2 regions of the Paenibacillus sp. FSL R5-0914 genome follow, and region 1 is predicted to be linked to the other one. Evidence: predicted binding sites of a transcription regulator. Region 1 holds the regulator's gene; the other holds the start of a gene.
The links. Region 1 encodes Rex, which represses fermentation and respiration genes when NADH is low (regulators of the CRP and FNR family bind a similar motif). Its sites were predicted from a motif close to TTGTGAAATATTTCACAA; they were not measured.
Positions count from the first base shown of each region.

Region 1 (4,926 bases):
TAGTTCTTCAGCATATACTGCGTCGGTTCCTTCAGCAAACTTCCCGTCTACAGTAAAACGTACCCAAACCATCAACTCGGTCCCGGCTTCATTCTTCCCTGTTAAGACCCAGTACACCGCATTATCATCCCACACGGATTTCTGCGCTTTGGTTACCTCTGTCAGACCAGCACTGGTTTTAGCGACATCCTTAGCGATATCTCGCTCGTTCCATTGATCTTTCATAATATAAGCATAGAACTGGATAAGTCCGAACAGAAGGAGCAGAATCAGAACTGACCCCAGGAGGATCCATTTTTTCCTTTTCTTCAAGGTACAGCTCCCTTTCTAGTAATATATCTTTTTTGATTATATAACACACCTGTGTGTTTATCCAAAGTTTCATATCCAATTCAATGATCTAATTATCAGAAACACAAAAGGCTGTAACTTTGCAATCGCAGAAAGTCACAGCCTTTCAGTTATTCGTTATGATCTTAGACTATCGTTTAAGCAGTCCATCAAATGATTCTTGCGCCTTACGACGGATTGCTTCCTCATCTAGCGTTATACATTCTCCATGTTTTACAACCTGTTTACCATTCACCCATACATGCTCAACGTCCTTGGCGCTGGCAGAGTATACAGCATGAGACAACAGATCTGTGTGTGGTAGCAAATGCGGCTGGTCTATATCAATCGCGATAAAGTCCGCTTTCATGCCAACAGCGAGTCTACCCACATCATTTAAAAAGATAGACTTTGCGCCATACTCTGTAGCTATACGCAGCGCTTCCGGAGCTGGGACAGCCGTCGGATCACCACTTACACCTTTATGGATGAGGGCTGCAAGACGCATCTCTTCAAACATATCCAGGTTATTATTGCTTGCCGCACCATCTGTACCCAGTGACACCTTCACACCAGCCTTTAGAAGATCCGTAACCCGAGCCACTCCACTAGCCAGTTTCAGATTACTTCCTGGGTTATGAGACACGCCTACATCATGACGAGCCAGTATCTCGATCTCTTCATCATTCAAATGAACGCCATGTGCAACAATAGACGGACGTGTGAACATTCCAAGCTTCTCTAAATGCGCTACAGGCCGAAGTCCGTAATCCACCACATTCTGCTCCACTTCGCGTTTGGTCTCGGACATATGGGTATGCATCGGTAAATCCAAATCATGTGCCGCTTGTACAAACTTAACAAAGAAGTCCGGTGGGCAAGTATATGGGGCGTGTGGCGAGATCATCGTCGTAATTCTACCATCAGCCTTACCATGCCAATTTCGTGCAAAAGAAATCGCTTCCGCAAGCTTGTGATTTTGTACTTCCTCTGGGCATAATCCGATTACGCCTCTCATCAGTACGGAACGGATGCCTGATAATTCGACTACCTCTGCTACTCGATCCATATGATCATACATATCCAAGAAGGTTGTAGTACCACCTTTTAGCATTTCCAGTACCGACAAGGAGGTTCCCCAGTATACATCTTCTCCAGTGAATTTCGCTTCCATCGGCCACATCTTCTCTTGAAGCCACACCTGAAGTGCTAAATCATCTCCATAACCACGAAGCAATGACATTGCGGCATGGCCATGTGTGTTTACCAGACCTGGCATAAACAGCAGACGACTGCCATCAACAACTTGCACATCATCTTCCATTAAAGGTTCTTCTTTTCCTATGTAAGTGATCAAATCATCTTCAATAGTCATATATCCGCTCAGAACCGGCTCATCCGTTCCCGGAATAAGAAAACGCCCGCCCTTAATAATCGTTTTACTGCTCTTCATTTCCGCTTTCTTCCTTTCCGTCTTTCAAATAATAAGCAAGGCTTTGCAAATCCGTTGTAAAATCGGCAGCATGAACACGGATATTCGATGGTGTTTTTAGAATCACTGGTGCAAAATTCAAAATCGCCTCAATGCCAGACTCAATGAGAATATCTGCTACATTCTGCGCTTCTGAATCAGGCACAGTAATTATCCCAATTCGAATACCTTGCTCACGAACCGTCTGACCAAGCTCCTCCATCGGTTGAACGGTAAGAGAGTTGATTTTCCGCCCTACCTTAGGTGCATAGGAGTCAAATATAGCGGTAATCTTCATAGTATCTTTCAGATAAGCATTGTAATTAGATAATGCATGTCCAAGGTTACCAGCACCTACTAAAGCCACATTCAATTGTTGATCCAGCTTCAGAATATGACGGATTTTTTCAATAAGATAAGTTACGTCATACCCGATACCTTTTCTACCAAAGTCTCCAAAATAAGCTAAATCTTTACGAATTTGAGCAGGATTTAAATCAAGTTTTTGTCCTAGTTCTTGTGAGGAAACGGTTAATATTTCACGTTTCTGGAGATCATTCAAGAAACGCAAGTACACAGGAAGTCTGCGAACAACGGCTTCTGATATTTTATCCGATTTCATAATTTACCTCCTAATTTAAGTGATATTCTGTTCAAATCCTATCGAAATATCTGCACCTCGTCTCAAGGAAGAGCGGTATTCTTATACCGCCCTTCCTTGTAGAGTGATTAATAAGATCGATGACGTTCTTTTCAAGAAACGCCTCCGTCTTCCAACCACTCCGCTATACGAGGAACCATTTGATCCGTAAGCATATGCTCCATTTTCGGGCCAGGCAACGAATAGAGGAAATACTTCCCATAGTGAGATTCTATCACCCTTGTGTCATACACAATAACAATACCCCGATCTTGCGCTGTCCGTACCAGCCTCCCAAATCCTTGCTTGAAGCGAATAACCGCCTGAGGAACAGACAACTTCATGAACGGATTCTTTTTCTGGGCTTGTAATAACTCAGACTTCGCTTCCGCTAGAGGGTGGTTTGGCGGTTGAAATGGGAGCCTCACGATGGCCAAGCATGTTAATGCTTCACCTGGAATATCTACACCCTCCCAAAAGCTGCTTGTTCCTAATAGTACAGAAGCTGCACTGTCCTGAAAACGGCGGATCAGCTTGCTACGGCTGCCCCCCTCCACGCCTTGACCTAGCACCGTGATCTCTTGTGAGGCTAGAGCCTCTTTCAGAGGATCGTAAACCTGGCGTAGCATCTTGTAAGAAGTAAACAGGACAAGCATCCGCCCACGTGTTGTAATAGCTGCTTCTGCTAGTGACTGTACGAGTGTATCGACAAATCGGGCATCGCCTACACTCCCCTTCACACTAGGGAAATCCCGCGGAATAACTAACAGCGCCTGCTCCCGATACTTAAAGGGAGAAGGCAGGAGTGATGTCATCAGACGCCCCTCTTCCGCAGCTTCATTAAGTCCGAGATTATCAATCATAAACTGGAAAGATTTATCCACAGAGAGTGTCGCCGAAGTTAGTACGATACTTTTCTTCTTGTCGAAAAACAGCTCCTTAAGCTGAGTACTAACATCAACAGGAACGGCATACAGCTGTAGCGATTTACTGCGATAATTTCCATTCGCCTCCAGCCAATATACTACATTCTCATCATTTAATCCCATAAAAAACCGTACTTGCTCACGTATAGAAGCTAAATCCTTAAATAAGCCGCTAATATCGGTAACTAGACTATCTGAGGAAGATTGACCTTCTTGATCTCGCATCTCATTAAGCATTTTATCACCTTTACGGATAATTTCGCTTAATGTCAGATTCATAGTATTCTCTAAAGCAACCAATTCATCCCAATCATTCGGTTTACGGGTAGGAAGTAGCCGCATGACTAACTGGCCGGCTTCTCCCGCCGCTGCATCGCTACGTTCCGGCAAGAGGCTGAATAGTTTATCACTAAGCAGATCCCAGGTTTCTTTTACGGTAAGCAGGTCCGGATAGATTCTATCGATCACTCCGCTCCATTCAGAAGCTTCCTCACTGCCTGATGACTGAAGCATTTGGCGAAGTGTAGGAAGTTGGCCATTTCGACTATCCTTATAAAGACGCGATAATGTATGTGCCACCGTGAAATGCTTCATATGCATGCCTAAATGCTTGCCAGCCACGTCCTCCAGATGATGGGCCTCATCTATTACAAGATGTTCATAAGCGGGAAGTAGTTGATGCCCAGCCTTAACATCTGCGAAAAGCTTAGAGTGGTTCGTAATGACCACGTCTGCAATACCAGCTTCATGCTTAGCCCGATGATAATAACACTTACGGAACCAAGGACACGAGCGACCCAGACAAGAATCGGTATCGCTTGCCACCGTCTCCCAAAAATCTCCGCCACGTCCACTTAGATTGAGCTCTTCGTCATCTCCTGATTCACTTTGTGTCAGCCAAACGATCATCTGAGCCGCAGTAAGCGCATCTTCCCTCGGACTTATAAAGTCTTTTTTATTAATTTTATGTTCGAACTTACGAAGACACAAATAATGCCCTCTGCCCTTAAAAATTGCAGCTTTAAATGGAAAAGGAACTACCTGCGTTAACAAAGGAATATCACGCTCACGCAATTGATCCTGCAGATTAATAGTATGAGTGCTGACCATGACTTTTTCATTAGTTCGTACGCTTTGGTATATGGCAGGCAATAAATAACCAAGGGATTTACCGGTTCCTGTCCCTGCTTCGATCAATAGATGCTTGTCTTCGGCAAGTGCCGTCATCACCTCATTGATCATAATATCCTGAGCTTCTCGGCTTTCATACTGTGGCAAAGTTTCTTTAAGTCGTTTCGTTACTTCATCCATATAATCTGTAAAAGATAAATTGTGTAGTGGATTCTCAGCATGCTCGTCTCGAGGTGGAGCTAATTCATTCCAGTCTCCTACAGCAAGCGCTAATTGACGATAGAAAGTCAGATCACCTTCGGGCTGAAGCGTCTCCGCTTCCCGTTCACGCAGCAGACCATCAAAATACCAACCCAGATCACTATCCTCTTCCGTAAACAGCTCACAGAGTCTCTGAATCGTCAGCAGAGGCAAATCGTAGAGCTCCT
Region 1 is NZ_JBBORH010000001.1:3,070,122-3,075,047, reverse strand. Features, by position in the region: gene MKX60_RS13615 (cell wall elongation regulator TseB-like domain-containing protein) at 1-312, opposite strand, end outside; gene MKX60_RS13610 (amidohydrolase) at 482-1,783, opposite strand; gene MKX60_RS13605 (redox-sensing transcriptional repressor Rex) at 1,770-2,423, opposite strand; gene dinG (ATP-dependent DNA helicase DinG) at 2,555-4,926, opposite strand, start outside.

Region 2 (4,926 bases), 280 kb from region 1:
TCACGGTTAAATACGTTAACGTTCAAATGCTGAGCGTTATTATGGAAGTATCCGTCCATCATGTGTACCAGGTTAGACTTACAGGATTCATCGTCTTTACCTAGTGCCTTAGGTACGATAGAGAACGTATTGGAGATACCATCTTGTGCATCGGAGTAAGGCAGTTTGGCTACAGAGTTCAGTGAAGCCAGAGCACCTTTCTTGTCGCGTCCGTGCATTGGGTTAGCACCTGGTGCGAATGGTTCGCCTTTTTTACGTCCGTCAGGTGTTGTACCTGTCTTCTTACCGTACACTACATTCGAAGTAATGGTCAATACCGATTGAGTCGGTACAGCATCACGATATGTTTTGTGTTTACGGATCATAGACATGAAGGTTTCAACCAATTCTACTGCGATGTTGTCTACAGCATCGTCATTGTTACCGTAGCAAGGGAATTCGCCTTCAGTTTCGAAGTCAATTGCAATACCTTGTTCGTTACGGATTGGTTTAACCTTCGCGTATTTAATAGCACTCAGTGAGTCAGCTGCAACGGACAGACCAGCGATACCGCAAGCCATTGTACGCAGAATGTCGCGATCATGCAGTGCCATTTCGATACGTTCGTAAGAATATTTGTCATGCATATAGTGAATGATGTTCAAAGTGTTAACATAAGTCTTAGCCAACCACTCCATCATCGGTTTGAAACGTTTCATTACTTCGTCATAATCTAGATATTCAGAAGTGATAGCTGGGAATTCCGGTCCAACTTGTGCTCCGGATTTTTCGTCTTTACCACCATTAATAGCATACAGCAAAGCTTTTGCCAGGTTGGCACGAGCGCCGAAGAACTGCATTTGTTTACCGATACGCATTGGAGATACGCAGCATGCAATCGCATAATCTTCACCCCAGTATGGACGCATTAGATCGTCGTTTTCATACTGAATTGCACTAGTTTCGATAGAAACCTTAGCACAATATTTTTTGAAGCCTTCAGGCAATCTTTCGGACCAAAGTACAGTTAAGTTTGGTTCCGGAGCTGGACCCAAGTTGTACAGGGTGTTCAGGAAACGGAAGCTGTTCTTGGTAACACGAGTGGTTCCATCTTCAGCCATACCACCGATGGATTCAGTTACCCAAGTAGGGTCTCCAGAGAACAGGTCATTATAGTCAGGTGTACGCAAGAATTTCACGATACGCAGTTTCATTACGAAATGATCGACAATTTCTTGGACTTGTTCTTCAGTCAAAGTACCTTCTTCAATATCGCGTTCTGCATAGATGTCTAGGAAGGAAGAAACACGTCCCAGGGACATCGCTGCACCATTTTGTTCTTTAACTGCTGCCAGATATCCAAAGTATACCCATTGAGTAGCTTCTTTGAAGTTCATCGCTGGTTTGGAAATATCCATGCCGTGAGCAGCTGCCATTTCTTTCAATTCGCCCAGTGCACGAATTTGCTCGGACAGCTCTTCACGTAAACGAATTATTTCTTCTGTCATGGAGTCAACTTCAAGCTCAGCTAGTTGTTGCTTTTTGTCTTTAATCAAGAAATCAATACCGTACAGAGCTATGCGGCGGTAGTCGCCGATAATACGTCCACGGCCGTAAGCATCAGGAAGACCTGTGATAACGCCGGATTTACGCACTGCTCTCATGTCTGGTGTATATGCATCAAATACGCCTTGGTTATGCGTTTTGCGAATGTTCGTGAACATGTCAACGATGTTTTGTGGAAGCTCGAAGCCATAAGCCTTCGTAGCATCAACCATCATCTTGATCCCGCCGAACGGCTGGATGGAACGTCTGAAAGGAGCGTCAGTCTGCACGCCTACAATTTGTTCCTTGTCCTTGTCAATGTAGCCTGGAGCATGTGAAGTGATTGTGGAGACAGTATCTAGGGAAACATCCCATACGCCGCCTCTTTCTCTTTCTTCCTTGCTCAGTTGGGAAATAATCTTCCACAGTTCAGTTGTGTTACTAGTAGGACCTACGAGGAACTCTTCGTTACCTTCATAAGGCTTAATGTTACTAGCGATAAAGTTGTTAACGTCAACTTTCTTGGACCATTTACCTTTTGTAAAACTTCTCCAACCGGATTTCACTTCATTTACTTCTTTTTCAATCACCGACATGCTAAATCCCTCCATCTATATTTATTATATTTGTAGAGATCGCGGGCTTGAAGGTTGATCCCGTGTCTCGTGATCCCCAAAAAGATGTGGTTGTTCCAAATTTCACAATCAACATTTCATATGTGGGACCGTTGTTTATATAAACATTCTAGTTTATTTTCTATAAAAACACTGTGACAAATATCACCTTTCGAGTGATATTTGTCACCTTTATCTAAGTCCACAACTATCCTATTCTCTATTTAACCACTTATTAATTATCAAATCTTCCGTAGAACGCATTACGGTATACATCAGCAAGCTCAGATACCAGTGGCAGCTTAGGATTGGCAGTTGTACATTGATCTTCAAACGCACGGTCAGCCAAGTAATCTACGCGGGATTCGAAGTCCTTAGGATCAAAGCCCAGTTGTTGGAACGATTCTTCGATGCCCAATTTTTTATTCATATCGCGAATAGCATTGATCAGGCTAGTTACACCTTCTTCAGTTGTGCGAGCTGGCAATCCCAGAATACGGGCAATTTCAGCATAACGCTCATCAGCTACGAAGTGCGAATATTTAGGGAACGAAGCGAACTTCGTAGGTTTTTTAGCATTGTAGCGGATAACGTGTGGCATAAGGATCGCATTAGTACGACCATGAGCAGTGTGGTACTGTCCGCCCCATTTATGCGCCAAACTGTGGTTAATACCCAAGAATGCATTGGCAAAGGCCATACCAGCAAGTGTTGATGCGTTATGCATTTTCTCACGTGCTACTCTGTCGCCTTCCAGCGCTGATTTTTCAAGGTATTGGAATACCAGTTGGATCGCTTTAATAGCTAGGCCATCAGTATAGTCACTCGCCATAACCGATACATAAGCTTCGATAGCATGTGTCAATACGTCCATACCTGTATCAGCAACAGCAGTTTTTGGCAAGCTGTATACGAACTCTGGATCAATGATAGCCACATCTGGAGTTAACTCGTAGTCAGCCAAAGGATATTTAGTGTGCTGTTCAGTTGTTTTATCGGTAATAACTGCGAAAGATGTTACTTCCGAACCTGTACCCGAAGTAGTTGGAATAGCTACAAATTTAGCTTTGTTACCAAGTTTAGGGAATTTGTATACCCGTTTACGGATATCCATGAATTTTTGTTTCAGACCATTAAAGTCTGCGTCTGGATGTTCATAGAATAACCACATTCCTTTTGCAGCATCCATTGGGGAACCGCCGCCAAGTGCGATAATGCAGTCCGGTTGGAATCTGTTCATCATTGCAGTACCTTTTTCAACTGTAGTTGTCGATGGATCTGGTTCAACTTCAGAGAACACTTCGATAGCTACAGGGGTTTGACGTTGACGCAGGTAATGTTCAACTCTTTCAACATATCCAAGCTTAACCATCATTGGGTCAGTGATAATTGCGACACGTGTGATATCAGGCATTTTGGTCAGGTACTGAGTAGCGCCTTTTTCGAAATAGATCTTGTCAGGTACTTTAAACCATTGCATATTCACGGTACGACGATTCACCCTTTTCACGTTGATCAAATTGATTGCTGTAACGTTTTGCGACACGGAGTTACGTCCATAAGATCCGCAGCCCAGAGTCAACGAAGGGATATTAGTGTTATAGATATCGCCGATCGCACCATGTGTGGAAGGCGAGTTAACGAGAATACGTCCTGTTTGCAGACGGTTAGAGAACTTCATGATTACTTCTTCGTTGTTGGAGTGGATAGCCGAGCTATGTCCCATACCACCAAATTCAACAATTTGAGCTGCGCGTTCGATACCTTGATCTGCATTCTTAACTTTGTAGCAAGCAAGAACCGGGCTTAATTTTTCAGCGGAAAGTGGATATTTAGTGCCTACACCTTCAAGTTCTGCTACCAGAATCTTTGTGCCGGCAGGGACTTGAATGCCACACATTTCAGCAATTTTCACTGCGGATTGACCTACGATTGCTGGGTTAACCGCACATTTATCTACGTTCATTGCTCCACTAGTCAGTTTGGCAGCTTCTTCTTTATTCACAAAGTAGCAGCCATTAGCAATCATCTTTTTCTTCACTTGATCGAAGATTGGTTCTTCGATAATAACAGCTTGCTCGGAAGCACAGATCATACCATTATCAAATGTTTTAGAAAGAATGATGTCCGTTACGGCTTGATCAATATCCGCGCTCTTTTCAATGAAAGCAGGTACGTTACCAGGGCCTACGCCAAGTGCTGGTTTACCACAGCTATAAGCTGCTTTTACCATTGCAGAACCACCAGTTGCCAAGATAAGAGCAACGTCTGGGTTGTTCATCAATGCGTTTGTCTTGTCCATTGTTGGCATTTCAATCCATTGGATACAGTTCTCAGGAGCGCCAGCTTTCACGGCAGCATCATGAAGAATTTTTGCAGCAGCTGCACTACACTCTTGCGCAGATGGGTGGAAACCGAATATAATAGGGTTCCGTGTCTTAATCGAAATCAACGCTTTAAACATCGTGGTGGATGTAGGGTTGGTTACCGGTGTGATACCCATAACAATTCCGACGGGTTCAGCAATTTTTTGGAAGCTATCATAAGCGTTGTCTTCAATAACGCCTACTGTTTTATCGTATTTAATTCCGTGCCAGATATATTCAGTTGAGAAGATGTTCTTCGTAATTTTGTCTTCGTATACGCCGCGTCCAGTTTCTTCTACGGCCAATTTTGCGAGGTACATATGTTTGTCGAGTCCAGCCAACGCCATTGCATGAACGATTGTGTCAACTTGCTCTTGGTCTAGCGCCATGAACGCCTCATGCGCTTTTTTTGCTTTATCCAC
Region 2 is NZ_JBBORH010000001.1:2,790,093-2,795,018, reverse strand. Features, by position in the region: gene pflB (formate C-acetyltransferase) at 1-2,120, opposite strand, end outside; gene adhE (bifunctional acetaldehyde-CoA/alcohol dehydrogenase) at 2,374-4,926, opposite strand, start outside.
Region 2: a site for Rex is predicted at 2,211-2,228, ahead of pflB (formate C-acetyltransferase). Genes of this name have one in related genera too.